2 linked regions of the Sphaerotilus microaerophilus genome follow. The protein of the gene in region 2 interacts with the protein of the main gene of each other region in a pairwise test. Links are inferred from orthologs where the notes say so. Each region holds a gene or a part of one and is shown on either strand. Other genes may lie near its edges. The genes, in order: ssb and NGK70_RS25065.

Region 1 (8,789 bases), 4.4 Mb from region 2 along the record:
GCGCGCCCACAGCGACCACGCCCGCGCGACGCTGGAGCGCCTCCCGGGGCGCGCGGCGATGCTGGAGCGGCTGCTGAAGGTGGACGCCTCGGTCACCGGGCGGGTCTCGGCGGTGGTGCGCGAAACCGGTGACCGCTGGTTCTTCGAGCGCCGCGGCGCGCAGGACAACCAGTTCAAGCTCTACCTGCGGCAGGGGCTGGCGGGCGCCGAGCGCCTGCTGGTCGACCCTGAGGCGATGGAGAAGGCCACCGGCAAGCCCCACGCCATCAACTACCACCGGCCCGCGCCGGGCGGGCGGCTGCTGGCCTACGGCGTCTCGCAGCAGGGCTCGGAAGAGGCCGTGCTGCACCTGCTGGACACGCGCAGCGGCAAGGCGGTGGGTGAGCCGATCGACCGGGTCAACTGGGGCATCCTGGGCTGGTCGCCACGCGGTGACGCCCTGCTGTTCAACCGGCTGCAGGCGCTGAAGCCCGGCATGGCGGAGACGGAGAAGTACCAGAACAGCCGGGTCTGGCTGCTCAGGCCGGGCGCAGCGGCCGACAAGGCCGTGCCCGTGTTCGGCCCCGGCCTGCCCGGCGTGACGATGAGCCCGGCCGAGCTGCCGGCCGTGTCGATCACGCACGACGGCCGCTGGGCGCTGGGCCTGGCCATCAACGGCACGCAGCGCGAGCTGGGCCTGTACCTCAGCCCGGCCGCCGACCTGCTGGCCGGCCGCCCGCGCTGGCGCCAGCTCTTCGACGCCCGCGCCGAGATCACCGGCGTGAGCTACCAGCGCAACACGCTCTACCTGCTCAGCCACCAGGGCGCCAGCCGCTCCCAGGTGCTGAGCCTGGACCTGGCGCGGCCGGACCTCGCGGCGGCGAAGGTGATCGTGCCCGCCAGCGAGCGGGTGGTCACCGGCATCGCCACGGCGGCCGACGCGCTGTACATCGAGCTGCGCGACGGCAACGTCAAACGCCTGTTCAAGCGCGCCCACCGCGCCACAGCGCCGGTGGTGGAGGTGCCGCTGCCGCTGGCCGGATCCTTCCAGCTCAATGACGACGAAGGCGGCCCCAGCAGCGCCGACCCGCGCCTGCCCGGTGTGGTGATCGACCTGCAGGGCTGGACCCGGGCGCGGCAGATCTACCAGGTCAGCGCCGACGGCCGGGTGCGCAACACCGGCCTGCAGCCCAGCGGGCCCTACGACGAACTCAAGGACGTCGAGACCCGCGAGGTGCTGGTCAAGAGCCACGACGGCGCGATGGTGCCGATGTCGGTGATCCTGCGCCGCGGCACCGCGCTCGATGGCAGCCGCCCGACGCTGATCTACGGCTACGCCAGCTACGGCGTGACCGAGGAGCCCTTCTACAGCATCAGCCGCACCGCCTGGCTGGACGCGGGCGGCGTTCTGGCGGTCATCAACCCGCGGGGCAGCAGCGTCTACGGCGAGGACTGGTACCGCGCCGGCTTCCAGACCACCAAGCCCAACACCTGGAAGGACACCATCGCCTGTGCCGAGTGGCTGATCGCGCAGGGCTACACCCGGCCGGCGAAGCTGGGCATCTGGGGCGGCAGCGCGGGCGGCATCCTGGTGGGCCGGGCGATCACCGAGCGGCCGGACCTGTTCGCCGCTGCGGTGCCGATGGTGGGCGCGCTGGACATGGTGCGCGCCGAGGTCACGCCCAACGGCGTGCCCAACATCCCCGAGTTCGGCACGCGCACCACCGAGGCGGGCTTCCGCGCCCTGCTGGCGATGAGCACCTACCACCAGATCCGCGACGGGGTGAAGTACCCCGCCGTGCTGCTGACGCACGGCGTCAACGACCCGCGGGTGGAGGTCTGGCACAGCAGCAAGGCGGCGGCGCGCCTGCTGGCCGCCAGCACATCCGGTCGGCCGGTGCTGCTGCGGCTGGACTGGGACGCCGGCCATGGCATCGGCAACACCAAGCGGCAGATGTGGGAGGAGCGCGCCGATGTGTTCAGCTTCCTGCTCTGGCAGATGGGTGAGCCGGGCTTCCAGCCACCACCCTGAATCACACGGGACACCCCCGCAGGGGTGAAAGCCACCGCCAACCCGTCGGGCAAAATCCACGGTTTCGCACACACACAGCAGCAACCCGCCCCCGCCCCGCCGTCATCGGCACCGGGTGGGGCGGCGCAAACAGGAACAGCAGCCATGGCATCGGTCAACAAAGTCATCCTCGTCGGCAACCTCGGCCGCGACCCCGAAGTGCGCTACTTCCCCAACGGCGGCGCGGTGTGCAACGTCACGCTGGCCACCACACGGAACTGGAAGAGCAAGGACACCGGCGAGCGCCAGGAGGAGACCGAGTGGCACCGCGTGGTCTTCCGCGACAAGCTGGCCGAGATCGCCGGCCAGTACCTGCGCAAGGGCCGCTCCGTCTACGTCGAAGGCCGCCTGAAGACCCGCAAGTGGCAGGACAAGGAAGGCCGCGACAGCTACACCACTGAGATCCTGGTCGACGAGATGCAGATGCTCGGCGGCCGCGAGGGCATGGGCGGGCCCGGTGGCGCGGCCGAGGGCGGCGACGACATGGGCGGTGGCTACGAGCCGGCCCCCGAGCGCCGCGCCGCCCCCGCCCCCAGGGCGGCGGCCCCCGCACCGCGCGCCCCGGCACCGGCACCGGCACCGAAGTCGGCCACCGGCTTCGATGACATGGACGACGACATCCCCTTCTGACCCCCAGGTGCCGGGCTGAGCCCGGCCCGGCGTCTCAGGGAGGGCCGCGAACATGCGGCACCGGGGGAAGTCCGCTGAACCGGCAATCCTGCCGCGTCGGGTCTGGCCACCCCCTTGATTCCGGAGCCTCGCGCCCGATAACTAGGGATAACCCCTAGAATCGGCCGCCATGGATACCGCCACCACCTCCACCGGGGCTGCCCAGCCTCCTCTGCGCCGCTGGCTGGGCCCGCTCGGCACGGCGCGCTGGTGGGATTGGGTGCCCATCTGCCAACTGGGCGAGCAGCACGGGCCGCTGATCGAGGCGCACTTGCTGGCGCTGGGTGACCGTGATCGCTACCTGCGTTTTGGCTACCCGGCCACCGACGAGCGCATCCGTCAGCACGCGGCACAGCTGGACTTTGGCCGGCACGAGCTGTTCGGCATCTTCAATCGCCGCCTGCAGCTGGTGGGCACCGCCCACCTGGCCTACGCCGACCTGTCACGCAGCATGTGCGAGTTCGCCGTCTCGGTGCTGCCGCACACACGCGGCCGTGGCTATGGCAAGCGCCTCTTCGCCCACGCGGTACGGCACTGCCAGAATCGCCGCGTCGACCAGCTCTTCATCCATGCCCTGAGCGAGAACACGGCCATGCTGCGCATCGCCCGCGGCGCGGGCGCCCGGCTGCAGCACGAGGGCGGGGAATCGGAAGCCTGGCTGCAACTGCCACCCGACAGCGTGGGCTCGCACATGACCGAGTTGGTGGACACGCGCGCTGCCGCGCTCAACCACCTGTTCAAGCGCCAGCAGGAGCTGCTGCGCTGGAGCCTCGGCTTGGTGGTCGATGTGAAGGCCCGCCTGGCGCACCTGCGCGGCATTGCCAGCCAGTGAGCGCCCCCATCCCCCGATAAAAGGCCACCCTCGCGGTGGCCTTTTTGCTGGTTTGCTGCCGCTTCAGCGCCTGGCAGAACCCCGGTCCACCCGACGTTGGCGGCCGATTTCGCATTCGGGCGGCCTGGATGGCCCTTCATCGCACTCAGCCCAGGGATTCACAAGTAGTTACAAACTTTCGTAGGATGCAACCCGAAGTGAAACGCCGAAATTGCCGATGACCTCTGGCAACCCCCGGTGTCACCAACCTTTGGAACCCCCATCACCATGTCCATTCCCGCCTGGATCTTCGCCGTCGCCGCGGCTGCCGTGGTCGCCGGCCTGGTCGTGCTGGCCATGCGGCGCGGCGCACCCGGCAAGGCCGGAGAAACCGAACTGCCCGAGGAGTGGCCGCTGATCCAGCGCTCCATCTTCTCGGCCGAGGAACGCGCGCTGTACCGCCAGCTGCGCGCCGCGCTGCCGCACCACACCATCCTGGCCAAGCTGCCACTGGTGCGCTTCTGCCAGCCGATGGACCGCAACGATCTGGGCTACTGGTTCAAGCTGCTGGGACCGATCCACGTGAGCTTCGTCGTGTGCGCCGAGAACGGCCGCGTGCTGGCTGCGCTGGACATCGAGAAGGCCTCGCGCCCCACCGCCAAGCGGGTCGCCACGATCAAGCAGTCGGTGCTGGAAGCCTGCCGCATCCGCTACGTGAAGTGCCGCAGCGACCAGCTGCCCACCGCCGCCGAGCTGCAGCTGCTGGTGCCGCAGCAGGGCGAGATGTCGCGCCCGCTGGTGCCCCCCCACGTGCAGGACCTGGCCGAGCGCCGCAGCACGCTGGCCCATGCGGTGCGTGATCCGCGCGGCGAACGCGAGACGCAGTGGTACGAATCCGGCTATGCGCAGGACTCCTTCTTCGCCCCGGACAGCCAGCGCGACACCTTCAGCGAGCAGGCCACCCCGAGCGCAGCGGCCACCGAGCGCCGCTCGCCGCTCGACTCCGGCCCGCGCCGCCCGTCCGTGGCGGCCCGCCATGCCCCGGCCGGCGGGCCAGCGGGCAAGCTGCCCGGCGAGGACGACCTCGGCGCCAACATCATCGGCCGGCGCTGACGCGGCCGCCCCAGCGGCGCGAGCACATCACGATCACGCCACTGGTCTAGGATGCGTCGGATGACTTCCGACGCGCACGCCCTTGCCCCGCCACCAGACGCCCTGTCAGGCCAGCCCTATGCCGGCCTGACGCCGCACGAGGTGCTCGACGCGCTGGACGCGGCGGGCCTGCGCGGCGACGGCCGCATCCTGCAGCTCAACTCCTACGAGAACCGCGTCTTCCAGGTGCACCTGGAGGACCCCCACCCCACGGGTGGCCCGGTGGTGGTGGCCAAGTTCTACCGCGCCGGGCGCTGGAGCGATGCGCAGATCCTCGAAGAGCATGGCTTCGCGCTCGAACTGGCCGCCGCCGAAGTGCCGGCGGTGCCGCCCCTGGCCCTGAGCGTGGCCGCTGACGATGTGCGCCTGGTCGGCGAGCCGCCCACGCTGGCCCAGCGCGGACCGTGGCGCTACGCCGCCAGCCCGCGCTGCGGCGGCCGTGCGCCGGAGCTGGAAGACCCGCAGGTGCTGGAGTGGATCGGCCGCTTCCTGGCCCGGCTGCACGCGGTCGGCCAGCGCCGACCCTTCGTCCACCGGCCGACGTTGGCCGGCACCGGGCCAGCACGCGCCTCACTTGCCTGGCTGCTCGACCAGGACCTGCTGCCGCCCACGGTGCGCAGCCGCTGGCACGAGGCGGCACAGGCCGCGCTGGCCGCCGTGGATGCCGCCTTTGCCCGCCACGGCCAGCTCCAGCTGCTGCGCCTGCACGGCGACTGCCACATCGGCAACCTGCTGTGGACGCCCGATGGTCCGCATTTCGTCGACCTGGACGACGCGGTCAACGGCCCGGCGGTGCAGGACCTGTGGATGCTGCTGGGCGGTGACCGCCCCGAGATGCAGGCCCAGTTGGGCGCGCTGCTGGACGGCTATGAGTCGATGCGCGAGTTCGACCGCCGCGAGCTGGCGCTGATCGAGCCGCTGCGCACGCTGCGCGTCCTGCAGCACAGCGTGTGGATCGCGCGGCGCTGGGACGACCCGGCCTTCCCGATCGCGTTTCCGTCATTCGAGAGCCCGGCCTACTGGGACCAGCAGGCCATGCTGCTGCGCGAGCAGATCGACGCCATCGACGCACCGCCACTGGTGGCCTGAGCCGCCGCGGCGTTGGCCGCACCGACGGCGTCAGCTGGCTCAGGGAATCACGAGGTCGAAACCGCAGGTCGCATTGCCCAGCCCGCCGATGCAGCTCACCTCGCGGGCCTGCACGTCCTTCTTCAGGATCGAGCCGACGGCGCCCGCGATCAGCCCGCCCTCGAAGTGGCAGAGCACCCGCCCCACCGGCGTCATGCCCGAGCAGGTGACGCACTCGCAGACGTCGACGTGGATGAGGTGATCGGTCAGGGTCGGGATCTTGATCAGCCCGATCTTCAGCTGGTCGCACAGGGCCAGGAAGTCATCGAGCTTGGTCAGCCCCAGCTCGCGGCCGAGCTTCTTGCCGGCGTAGTAGGTGACGGCCGAGGCGCCGGCCCCCAGGATGTCCTCCATCGCCACCAGGCGGACGAGGCGGAACAGCGCGAGCCCGACGGTATCGCCGAGGACGGGGCGGTGGATTTGCAGCGCGTTGTGCAGTTCGACGGGATTCATGGCGGGCGGCGCAGGCTGGCCGGAGTGCGACCGCCCGGACCCCTCGACGCACCCCCATGGCCGTGCCCGGATCCGATCGGCCGGGCCATGCTAGTGCCCGGCCTGCACAGCACCGCCGCACATGTCGGTGCTCAATGACGAGGGTCAAAGCCCTGCACGCAGGGCAGGGGTGCAGCGTGCAAAGTGGGCGCTTGCCTGTGCGGCCCGATCCACAGGAGCAGGCCGCACCAGGCGTTGGCAGGGAGCCTCAGCCCAGGATCAGCGCCTGGATGCGGCGCACGTGCGCGGCCGGATCTTCCAGCTGGCCGCCTTCGGCCAGCAGGGCGTTGTCGAACAGCACCTGCGCCAGGTCGTCGAAGGGCGCCGCGCCCTCCGGCAGCGCGGCCAGCTTCTTCACCAGCGCATGCTCGGCATTGACCTCCAGGATCGGCTGCGAAGCCGGTGCGCTCTGGCCGGCCTGCTTGAGCAGGCGCGCCAGGTGGCCGCTCATGTCACCCTCTTCGGTGACCAGGCAGGCCGGCGAGTCCACCAGTCGGGTGGTCACGCGCACGTCCTTGGCACGGTCGCCCAGCGCGGCCTTGATGCGCTCCAGCGTCGGCTTGAAGGACTCGGCGGCCGCTTCGGCCTGCTTCTTCTCTTCCTCGTCCTGCAGCTTGCCGAGGTCGACGGCGCCCTTGGCCACGCTCTGCAGCGACTTGCCCTCGAACTCGTAGAGGTGACTGAGCATCCACTCGTCGACGCGGTCGGTCAGCAGCAGCACCTCGATGCCCTTCTTGCGGAAGATCTCCAGCTGCGGGCTGTTCTTGGCGGCAGCCAGGGTGTCGGCGGTGATGTAGTAGATCGCCTCCTGGCCTTCCTTCATGCGCGACACGTAGTCAGCGAAGGACACGCCCTCGTCCGCCTGGGTGGAGGCAAAGCGCAGCAGCTTGGCCAGGCGCTCCTGGTTGGCGTGGTCCTCGCCGATGCCCTCCTTGAGCACGGCGCCAAACTGCTTCCAGAACTCGGCGTACTTGGCCTTGTCGTCAGCGCTCTCGCTGTCGGCCAGCGATTCGAGCATCGACAGCACCCGCTTGGTCGAGCCCTCGCGGATCGCCTTCACGTCGCGGCTTTCCTGCAGCAGCTCGCGGCTGACGTTCAGCGGCAGGTCGGCCGAGTCGATCACGCCCTTGACGAAGCGCAGGTAGACCGGCATCAGCGCCTCGGCGTCGTCCATGATGAACACGCGCTTGACGTACAGCTTCACGCCGCCGCGCTTGTCGCGGTTCCACAGGTCGAAGGGCGCCTTGGCCGGGATGTAGAGCAGCTGGGTGTACTCGCTGCGGCCTTCGACGCGGTTGTGCGTGTAGGCCAGCGGGGCGGTCTGGTCGTAGGTCAGCTGCTCGTAGAAGGCCTTGTACTCGGCGTCCGTCACGTCGCTCTTGCTGCGGGTCCACAGCGCGGCGGCCTTGTTGACGGTCTCCCACTCGTCGGAGATGACGTTCTCGCTCTTCTCGGCGTCCCAGGTCTCCTTGCGCATCAGGATGGGCAGGGAGATGTGGTCGGAGTACTTGGAGATGACCGACTTGATCTTCCAGGTGGAGAGGAACTCGTCCTCGCCCTCGCGCAGGTGCAGGATGACGTCGGTGCCGCGCTGCTCGCGGGTGATGGTCTCGACCTCGAAGTCCCCGGTGCCCTCGCTGCTCCAGCGCACGCCCTCGCCCTGCGGCAGGCCGGCGCGGCGCGATTCCACCGTGATGCGGTCGGCCACGATGTAGCCCGAGTAGAAGCCCACGCCGAACTGGCCGATCAGGTTGGCGTCCTTCTTCTTGTCGCCTTCCAGCGCCGCCATGAACTCCTTGGTGCCGCTCTTGGCGATGGTGCCCAGGTGGTCGATGGCCTCCTGCGCCGACAGGCCGATGCCGTTGTCGCTGATGACGATGCGGCGCGCCAACTTGTCGTAGCTCACCCGCACTTCAAGGTTGGGCTGGTCCTCGAACAGGCCGGCGTTGTTCAGCGCCTCGAAGCGCAGCTTGTCGCAGGCGTCCGAGGCGTTGGAGATCAGCTCGCGCAGGAAGATCTCCTTGTTGGAGTACAGCGAGTGGGTGACGAGGTGCAGCAGCTGCTTCACTTCGGCCTGGAACGACAGGGTCTGCTTCGTCATGGTCGGTGGCTTTCTGGGAATGAACAAAAGAAAAGGAAAGGAGGGCGGAAACGACGATGGCCGGGAAATGGCGCTGCCTGCGCGGATTTCAAGGGCGCGCCCAGGGCCGGATCGGCCCCGCGGCTGTGACAGGTCGCGGCAATTTGCAAGCAAATGCAGGCCCGAAGCGCCATGCCGGCGCCGCGTGGACGTGCTGGCCCCGGTACCGCAGCCTGGCAACGCCGGAATGATCCCCCGGGCGCGGGCTTGCGTGCCACAATTTACGGCGCCCCACGTGGGCCACCTTCCCAGCCTCTGCGCCCCCATCCCAGCTCGTTTCGTACCGCCCTGACTCCAACGTGGCCACCGAGATCGTCACCGAACCGCCCCAAAGCACCCTGTCGGGA
Region 2 (8,821 bases):
TCCCCCGTGTCATCAGGCGCGCGCGTGGCGATGTCGCCCGAACCGGCGGCGCCCAGCTTCTCTGCACGGACGCGCTCGCCGATCCGGTCGATCGCAGCAGAGAGCCCTTGGGCATACTCCCCGCGCTTGAAGGCCGGGCCGACCGATTCGCTGATGATGCGCTTGGCCGCCAGGTCGGGCACGGCGCCTTCAAGCGCCTTCGCCACCTCGATGCGCACCCGCCGGTCCTGGCTGGCCACCACGATCAGCAGCCCGTCGCCCACCGTGCGACGCCCGAGCTTCCAGGCTTCACCGACGCGCTGGGCATAGGCGGCGATGTCCTCGGGCGCCGTGGTCGCCACGGCCAGCACGACCACCTGGGCGCCGGTTTCCTGCTCCAGGGTGGCCAGCTGTTGCTCCAGGCGCAGCCTCGCGTCAGCGGCCAGCAGGCCCGCGCTGTCAACCACCCGGCCTGACAGCGGCGGGATCGCCTGCACCTCCTGGCACCAGGCCAGCCGTGGCAGGCAGGCGAACAACGCCAGCCAGAGCAGCGCGACTGCCCGCGCCAGCGACGCGCGAAGACCATGCCGGTGAACGAGGTGCATGGCAGCGATGGATGGTCGCGTTCAGCGCGAGGCGGGCCGGTCGAAATTCACCGCCGGAGGCTGACTGATTTGTGCCTCGTTGGCCACGGTCAGGCTGGGTTTGACGGGGTAGCTGAACACCATCGCCGTGAGGTTGCTCGGGAAGCTGCGCACCAGCACGTTGTAGTCCTGCACCGCCTTGATGTAGCGGTTGCGCGCCACGGTGATGCGGTTCTCGGTGCCTTCGAGCTGCACGCGCAGGTCCTGGAAGCCCTGGTTGGCCTTCAGGTTGGGGTAGTTCTCGCTGACGACCAGCAGGCGCGACAGCGCGCTGCTCAACTCGCCCTGCGCGGCCTGGAAGCGCTTGAGCGCCTCGGGGTCGTTGGCCAGTTCGGGCGTGACCTGGATGGAGGTGGCCTTGGCACGCGCCTCGACCACCTTGGTCAGCGTGTCCTGCTCGAAGGCCGCCTCGCCTTTCACGGTGGCCACCAGGTTCGGGACCAGATCGGCACGGCGTTGGTACTGGTTGAGTACCTCGGCCCAGCTCGACTTCACCGCCTCGTCCAGCCGTTGGAAATCGTTGTAGCCACAGCCACCGAGCAAGCCCGTCAGCCCCAGCAGCGCCACCATCCACCCCAGCCTGAACAGCCGATGCATCCGTTTCACTCGCACCTCCAGCGTCGCTTCAATCCAATGACCCAACGACATGCCGCACCAGATGGGGGTCCCCGGGCTGCCTACAATCCCGCTATGTTTGCCCCACTCCAGAACGACACCCTGCTGCGCGCCCTGCGCCGTCAGCCCACTGACCATACGCCGATCTGGCTGATGCGCCAAGCCGGGCGCTACCTGCCGGAGTACCGCGCCACGCGCGAGCTGGCCGGCAGCTTCATGGGGCTGGCGACCCACCGGGACTACGCCACCGAGGTCACGCTGCAGCCGCTGGAGCGCTATGACCTGGACGCGGCGATCCTGTTCTCCGACATCCTGACGGTGCCGGATGCGATGGGCCTGGGCCTGAGCTTCGCGGCGGGTGAAGGGCCGAAGTTCGCCCGCCCGGTGCGCGACGAGGCAGCGGTGGCCGCGCTCGAAGTGCCGGACATGGCGAAGCTGCAGTACGTCTTCGACGCCGTCACCTCGATCCGCCGGGCGCTGAACGGCCGCGTGCCGCTGATCGGCTTTTCCGGCAGCCCCTGGACCCTGGCCTGCTACATGGTCGAGGGCGGTGGCAGCGATGACTACCGGCTCGTCAAGAGCATGCTCTACCGCCGCCCGGACCTGATGCACCGCCTGCTCGCCGTGACCGCCGACGCGGTGGCGCTGTACCTGAACACCCAGATCGAAGCCGGCGCCCAGGCGGTCATGGTTTTCGACAGCTGGGGTGGCGTGCTGGCCGATGGCGCCTTCCAGGACTTCAGCCTGGCCTACACCCGCCGCGTGCTGGCCGGCCTGAAGCGTGACCACGCCGGCGAACACATCCCGCGCATCGTCTTCACCAAGGGCGGCGGGCTCTGGCTGGAGGAGATCGCTGCCTGCGACACCGATGCGGTCGGCCTCGACTGGACGATGGACCTGGGCCGTGCTCGCGCCCTGGTGGGCCACAAGGTGGCGCTGCAGGGCAACATGGACCCGAACGTGCTGTTTGCCGAACCGGCGCAGATCGCCGCCGAGGCGCGCCGCCTGCTCGACCGTTTCGGGCCCCACGCCGGCCATGTGTTCAACCTGGGGCATGGCATCAGCCAGCACACGCCCCCCGAGTCGGTGACCGCGTTGGTCGAGGCGGTTCGTACTCACTCACGTGCCATGCGAGGCCTGGCCTGAGTTGCTGTCGCGCAGTCAGTGGCCCGGGCTTGAGCCCGCGCAAGACTGGAAACGCCCCGGAACGGGGCGACTTATCCCCAGCGCGCCCGCGATCGCTTCTTGACCATGGCTTGCTGCAATGGCACATGGCAAATGACGCAAGGATGTGCTAAGTGGTTGATTTGCAAAAAGTCGACCCCTGCCTCAACGGTGGGCAATCTGTGGCGCAGCCTTGTTTGACAAGGCTTTGACAGCCGTTTTCGCAGGTTGCTCACAAAGTTATCCACAGATTCGGTGGACAGGTGGAGAAAGTCCTTGTCTATCAGTGACTTGGCGCAGCAAGCTCGACAGCGTTCGAGCTTGCGCGCCTAACTGGCCTCGTTTGTGGACACCGTTGACCCCGTGAATGCGGGTTGTCCAGCCAGTCTGGTCCGGGTAAGGGTGCTGGTGGCCCTGCCCCGGCACAGCGGGATCGACGCGGCGCTGGACTACCTCAGCCCGGTGGCGCTGCCGGTCGGCCAGTTGGTGCGGGTGCCGCTCGGTCGGCGGGTGGTCATGGGCGTCGCCTGGGACGGGGGAGCGTCCGAACCGGCGGATCCGGGCCATCCGGACGACCGGGCCCATCCCTCCCATCCCACCCATCCGGCCGACCCGGTGGCGGTGGGTGAGGCGGCCGACCTGAAGCCCGTGGCCGAGGTGCTGGAGGCCCTGCCGCCGCTGGACGCGGGTTGGTGCGAGCTGGTGCGCTTTGCGGCCGGCTACTACCAGCGCAGCCTGGGCGAGCTGGCGCTGACGGTGCTGCCGCCCGAGCTGCGCGATGTGGATGGCGTGCAACTGCAGCGGCGGCTGAAGCGCCTCGCCAAGCGCAGTGCGGTGCCGTCGATCGCGGGCGAGGTCCCCGGGGCACCGACGCTGCCAGCGCTGTCCGAGGACCAGCAGGCCGTGCTGACGGCGCTGGCGGCCAGTGCGCCGGCCACCCACCTGCTGCACGGCGTCACCGGCAGCGGCAAGACCGAGGTCTACCTGCGTGCGGCCGAGGCCGAGCTGGCCAAGGGGCGCCAGGTGCTGGTGCTGGTGCCGGAGATCAACCTGACGCCGCAGCTGGAGGCGCGCTTCGCGCAGCGCTTCCCGGCGCACCGGCTGGTGTCGCTGCACAGTGGCCTGACGCCGGCCCAGCGCCTGCAGCACTGGCTGGCCGCCCACCTCGGCCAGGCGCAGCTGGTGCTGGGCACGCGCATGGCGGTATTCGCCTCGCTGCCGCGCCTCGGGCTGATCGTGGTCGACGAGGAGCACGACCCCTCCTACAAGCAGCAGGAGGGCGCCCGTTACTCGGCCAGGGACCTGGCGGTCTGGCGCGGCCGGCAGGCCAACGTGGCGGTGCTGCTGGGCTCGGCCACGCCCTCGCTGGAAACCTGGCTGAACGCCACGCCGGCGCCGGAGGGACCGGGGCGCTACCAGCGCCTGGCGATGCCCCGGCGCATCGGCGATGGCGGCCTGCCGGCGGTGCGGCTGCTGGACCTGCAGCGCGTCGTCGGCATGCACGGCAGCCGCGTGATGCGCGAGCACCCCCTGGCGCCCGAGCTGTTGGCGGCGCTGCGCGAGCGCGTGGCGCGCGGCGAGCAGAGCTTCGTGCTGCTGAACCGGCGCGGCTATGCCCCGGTGCTGCACTGCACCGGCTGCGGCTGGAAGAGCGGCTGCCCGCACTGCAGCGCCTGGCGCGTCTTCCACAAGGTGGACCGCAGCCTGCGCTGCCACCACTGTGGCTTCAGCGAGCGCGTGCCGCGGGCCTGCCCGGTCTGTGGCGACCCCGACATCCAGCCGATGGGCCGCGGTACCGAGCGGCTGGAGGAGCAGCTGGCCGAGCAGCTGCCCGGCGCGCGCATCGGCCGCATCGACGCCGACACCACGCGCAGCAAGGGCAGCCTGGAGAGCCAGCTCGCCGCGGTGCACGCCGGCGAGGTGGACGTGCTGGTGGGCACGCAGATGGTGGCCAAGGGGCACGACTTCCGTCGCATGACGCTGGTGGCGGCGGTGAATGCCGACAGCGCGCTGTTCTCCAGCGACTTCCGCGCGCCTGAACGCCTGTTCGCCCTGCTGCTGCAGGCGGCCGGGCGGGCCGGGCGCGATGCCGCCCATGCCGCGCGCAGCGAGATGTGGATCCAGACCTGGTACCCGGACCACCCGCTCTACCAGGCCCTGCAGGCGCAGGACTACGAGGCCTTTGCCGCCAGCCAGCTGGCCGAGCGCCGGGTGGCGTCGCTGCCGCCCTTCAGCTGCCTGGCGCTGCTGCGGGCCGAGGCGCGCAGCCAGGAGGCGGCGCTGGGCTTCCTGCACGAGGCGGCACGGGCCGCCGAGGCGCTCGGCGCGCTGCAGGCCGGGGTGCAGATCTACCCGCCGGTGCCCGCCGCGCTGCAGCGCGTGGCCAACGTCGAACGCGCGCAGATGCTGCTCGAAGCGCCCCTTCGCCCACCGCTGCAGCGCCTGTTGGCGGCCTGGGTGCCGCGCCTGCAGGAGGCCAACCGGGGTGAGCACCGCGTGCTGCGCTGGGCGGTGGATGTGGATCCCCAGGCGATTTGATCGCGCTGCTTCCGGCGGCCCGGTGCGAGGGAAAATCCGCGCCATGGACACCCTGCACGCCCCCGACATCGCCACCGCCGCCGCCGCCGAGTCACTGGCCCGCCCGCTGAAGATCGCCGTGGTCGGAGCCGGGCCGGTCGGTCTCGCGCTGGCCCTGCTGGCCGCGCAGCGGCTGCCGCAGGCGACGGTGTGCGTCTACGACAGCCTGCCGGCCGACCACGACATCTCGCGCGATGCGCGCACGCTGGCGCTGTCGCTGGGCAGCGTGCAGCTGCTGCAGCAGCTGGGCCTGTGGGCCGACATCGCGGCGCAGGCCGCGCCGATCCGGGCAGTCAACGTCTCGCAGCAGCAGCCGGCGCTCCTGGGCCTGCTGAATCCGCTGAACCCGCTGGCAGCGCACCGCAGCGGACCGGCGGTGGAGCCGCAGGTCTGGATCCGGGCGGAGGAGGAGGGCGTGGAGCAGCTCGGCGCGGTGGCGAGCTACGGCGCCATCGTCGCGCCGCTGCGTGCGGCCTGGCAGGCCGCCTGTGCGGCCCATCCCGAGCGCTGCCAGGCGCGCTACGGCACGCCGGTCAGTGGCCTGAGTCGACGCCCGGGCGGTGTCGAGGTGGATGCCCAGGTGGTCGAGCGCCACGACCTGGCGGTGATCGCCGAGGGCGGCGTGTTTGCCGACCAGGCCCGCCGTGCGGTGCACCGCGACTACCGGCAGCGCGCCTGGGTCGGCACCGTGACGCTGGCCGATACGCCCGCCGGCACGGCCTGGGAGCGCTTCACGCCGCAGGGGCCGGCGGCGCTGCTGCCGTTGCCTGACGCAATGGAGCTGGCACCGGGGCAGCCAGGCGGCCAGGCGAGCGGCACCCGCCGCGCCTCGCTGGTGTGGTGCGTGCCTAGCGACGACGACCCGGTCGAGTCGCTCAGCGAGGCGCAGCGCCTGGCGGTGCTGGCGCACATCTTCCCGGCCGAGGTCGGCCGCTTCGTCGGCATCAGTGCGCTGAAGGTCTTTTCGCTCGGGCTGAACGCCGAGCGCAGCCTGGTCGAGGGCCGCACCGTGCGCATCGGCAACGCGGCGCAGACGCTGCACCCGGTCGCTGGCCAGGGGCTGAACCTGGGGCTGCGCGACGCCCACGCGCTGCTGCAGGCCCTGCGCACCACGCCCGATGTCGATGCGGCGCTCGCGCGGGTCGCCTGGCAGCGCGCACCGGACCGCTGGGCGCTGATCGCCGCCACCGACTTCCTGGCGCGCAGCTTCACCTGGCAGCTGCCGGGGCTGTCGACACTGCGCGGTGCCGGGCTGGCCACGCTGCAGCAGATCCCGCCGCTGAAGTCCTGGCTGGCGCGGCGCATGATGTTCGGCCACCGCTGAGCAGATCAGCCTTTCAGATGCGGCGGTGCGTGAGGGCCGGCAGCTGCTGGCGCACCTCGGCCGCGCGGGCAAGGTTGAGCCCAGCCATCACGACGGCCTCGCCCTCGGCCTGCATCGCCAGCACCTCGCCCCAGGGATCGGCGATCAGGCTGTGGCCCCAGGTGCGCCGGCCGTTCTCGTGCGTGCCGCCCTGGGCCGGGGCCAGCACGTGGCACTGGTTTTCCACCGCGCGGGCGCGCAGCAGCAGCTCCCAGTGCGCCTGGCCGGTCGGGTAGGTGAAGGCGGCGGGCACCACCAGCAGGTCGCAGGGCGGGTGCATCAGCGCGCGGTAGAGCTCCGGGAAGCGCAGGTCGTAGCAGATCGACAGGCCGATGCGGAAGCTCTCGCCCGCGCGGCTGTGCGCCTCGAAGGCCACTGGCGTGGCCGGGCCGGCGCAGAGCGTGGCAGCCTCGTCGTAGCGGCGCTCGCCATCGTCGAAGCGGAACAGGTGGATCTTGTCGTAGCGGGCCACCTGACGGCCTTCCGGGCTCCAGACCAGGCAGCTGTTGGTGGCGTGGTCGGGGTCGCCCGGCACCTGCAGCGGCAGCGTGCCGCCGATCAGCCAGAGGCCGTGCTTGCGGGCCAGCGCTGCCAGCGCGTCCTGCAGCGGGCCGTCGCCGGGGCGCTCGGCGAGTGCGAGCTTGTCCGTGTCGCGCCGGCCCATCAGGCAGAAGTACTCGGGCAGCGCGACCAGCTCGGCGCCCCGTGCAGCGGCCTGCGCCACCAGGGCGGCGGCGCGGGCGAGGTTGTGGGACACGTCCGGGCTGGACACCATCTGGAGGGCGGCGATCTTCATGGGTAGCGGTGGGGGAGGGGAGAACGAGGCGGGCGGCGAGGCTGAAGTGCACATGATGCCGCCACGGCCAATTTCCGCGGCGGTCACTGACCTTGCACAAGCGTTCCATACTGCCCGGGCGGCACACTGATCCACATCGGTTTCAGGCCGTGGTCAGCCAGGACAGGCAGCCTGCGCGCCCCGTGCGGCAACCGCCGCCCCGGGGCAGGCAATCCCAAGACAGGTGGTTGGAGCGAGGATGAATCAACACGACGACGCCGTGCAACGCCGCACGGTGCGGGCAGGGGCCGGCCTCGGCCAATGGGCCGACGGGACGGGAGCGATGGATGAATGACGCACTGCAGAGCCAGGGCGCCGTGACGGCGCTGGCCGAACACTCGCGCTACGTGCAGCGCGTGCGCCGTGTGTGGGGCAAGGAGATGGCCCTGCTGCCCCCCGGGCCGCCTCGCCGCGAAGCCATGGGCGCGCTGATCGATGCCCTCCTGGAGCGCGGGCGTGACCTGCCGGCCGCACTGCGCGTCGCACGCCAGGTGGTGATGGAGCGGCTGGCGGTGCTGGATGTCGAGGAACAGGCGCCGGTCGAGGTGATCACGCTCGCCATGACCGAGCTGGCCGAGGTCACGCTGGACCGGGCGGTGCACGCCGGCCGTGCCGAGCTGGACGAGCGCTACGGTGAGCCGCTGACCGAGGCCGGCCAGCCGATCGACTTCTGGGTGGTCGGCATGGGCAAGCTGGGCTCGCGCGAGCTCAACGTCTCGTCGGACATCGACCTGATCTACGTCTACGAGGAAGACGGCGAGACGCGCGGCCGGGTGGATTCGCAGACCGGGGCCCCGTCGGGCAAGGGCGTGATCAGCGCGCACGAGTACTTCGCGCACCTGAGCCGCCGCCTGCAGGCGCTGATCGGCGACGTGACGGGCGAGGGCTTCGTGTTCCGCATGGACCTGGCGCTGCGGCCCAACGGCAACTCCGGACCGCCGGTGGTGAGCCTGTCGATGCTGGAGGAGTACTTCCTGGTCCAGGGCCGCGAGTGGGAACGCTTTGCCTGGCTGAAGAGCCGGGTGGTGGCGCCGCGCGCCTCGGTGGCCTCCGGGCGCGTCAAGGCGCTCGGCGACGTCGTGACGCCCTTCGTCTACCGTCGCTACCTCGACTACGGCGTCTTCGAGGGGCTGCGCAACCTGCACCAGAAGATCCGCGACGAGGCCAACCGCCGCGCCGCCGGCCGTCCCGAGCGGGCCAACGACGTCAAGCTCTCGCGCGGCGGCATCCGCGAGATCGAGTTCATCGTCCAGCTGCTGCAGGTGGTGCGCGGCGGGCACTTCCCCGAGCTGCGCACCCGCCCCACGCTGAAGGCGCTGCAGCGCCTGTCGTCGGTGGGCCTGATCAAGCCGGAGGCGGCCGAGCAGCTCGCCGAGGCCTACGTCTTCCTGCGCCGGGTGGAGCACCGCATCCAGTTCCTGGACGACCAGCAGACCCACATGCTGCCCACCGCCGACGGCGACCTGGGCTGGATCGCCCGCTCGATGGGCCTGACCTGCACGGCCGATGCCTGCGAGCTGCTGGACCAGTTCTGCACGCACCGCGAGTTTGTCGCCACCGAGTTCGACAGCCTGCTGCATGACGGCGGCAGCGCCCCGGCGAAGAAGCCGGGCGGCTGCAAGGGCTGCGGCGGTGCGGCGCTCA

Evidence for each region.
Region 1: the proteins of NGK70_RS25065 (region 2) and ssb interact in binary tests that used the Escherichia coli proteins (3 or more experiments, as listed by UniProt). The link is inferred for Sphaerotilus microaerophilus from one-to-one orthologs.

What each region holds. Positions count from the first base shown.
Region 1 is NZ_AP025730.1:1,388,973-1,397,761, reverse strand. What follows is about bases 1,051-3,917. They hold ssb (single-stranded DNA-binding protein), read left to right. Parts: upstream 1,051-2,155; coding sequence 2,156-2,680; downstream 2,681-3,917. Other genes in these bases: NGK70_RS06160 (DUF2726 domain-containing protein), read left to right, coding at 3,819-3,917; NGK70_RS06165 (GNAT family N-acetyltransferase), read left to right, coding at 2,850-3,551; NGK70_RS06175 (prolyl oligopeptidase family serine peptidase), read left to right, coding at 1,051-2,011. Also shown: more of NGK70_RS06175, read left to right, coding at 1-1,050; more of NGK70_RS06160, read left to right, coding at 3,918-4,643; NGK70_RS06155 (serine/threonine protein kinase), read left to right, coding at 4,704-5,771; NGK70_RS06150 (V4R domain-containing protein), read right to left, coding at 5,811-6,263; molecular chaperone HtpG, read right to left, coding at 6,511-8,403; type IV-A pilus assembly ATPase PilB, read left to right, coding at 8,742-8,789. UniProt on the Escherichia coli protein: Plays an important role in DNA replication, recombination and repair. Binds to ssDNA and to an array of partner proteins to recruit them to their sites of action during DNA metabolism. Acts as a sliding platform that migrates on DNA via reptation.
Region 2 is NZ_AP025730.1:5,777,632-5,786,452, reverse strand. The notes cover bases 2,477-5,375. They hold NGK70_RS25065 (primosomal protein N'), read left to right. Parts: upstream 2,477-2,810; coding sequence 2,811-4,940; downstream 4,941-5,375. Other genes in these bases: NGK70_RS25060 (FAD-dependent oxidoreductase), read left to right, coding at 4,984-5,375. Also shown: NGK70_RS25080 (TPM domain-containing protein), read right to left, coding at 1-584; NGK70_RS25075 (LemA family protein), read right to left, coding at 606-1,220; hemE (uroporphyrinogen decarboxylase), read left to right, coding at 1,314-2,384; more of NGK70_RS25060, read left to right, coding at 5,376-6,303; NGK70_RS25055 (carbon-nitrogen hydrolase family protein), read right to left, coding at 6,317-7,138; glnE (bifunctional [glutamate--ammonia ligase]-adenylyl-L-tyrosine phosphorylase/[glutamate--ammonia-ligase] adenylyltransferase), read left to right, coding at 7,465-8,821.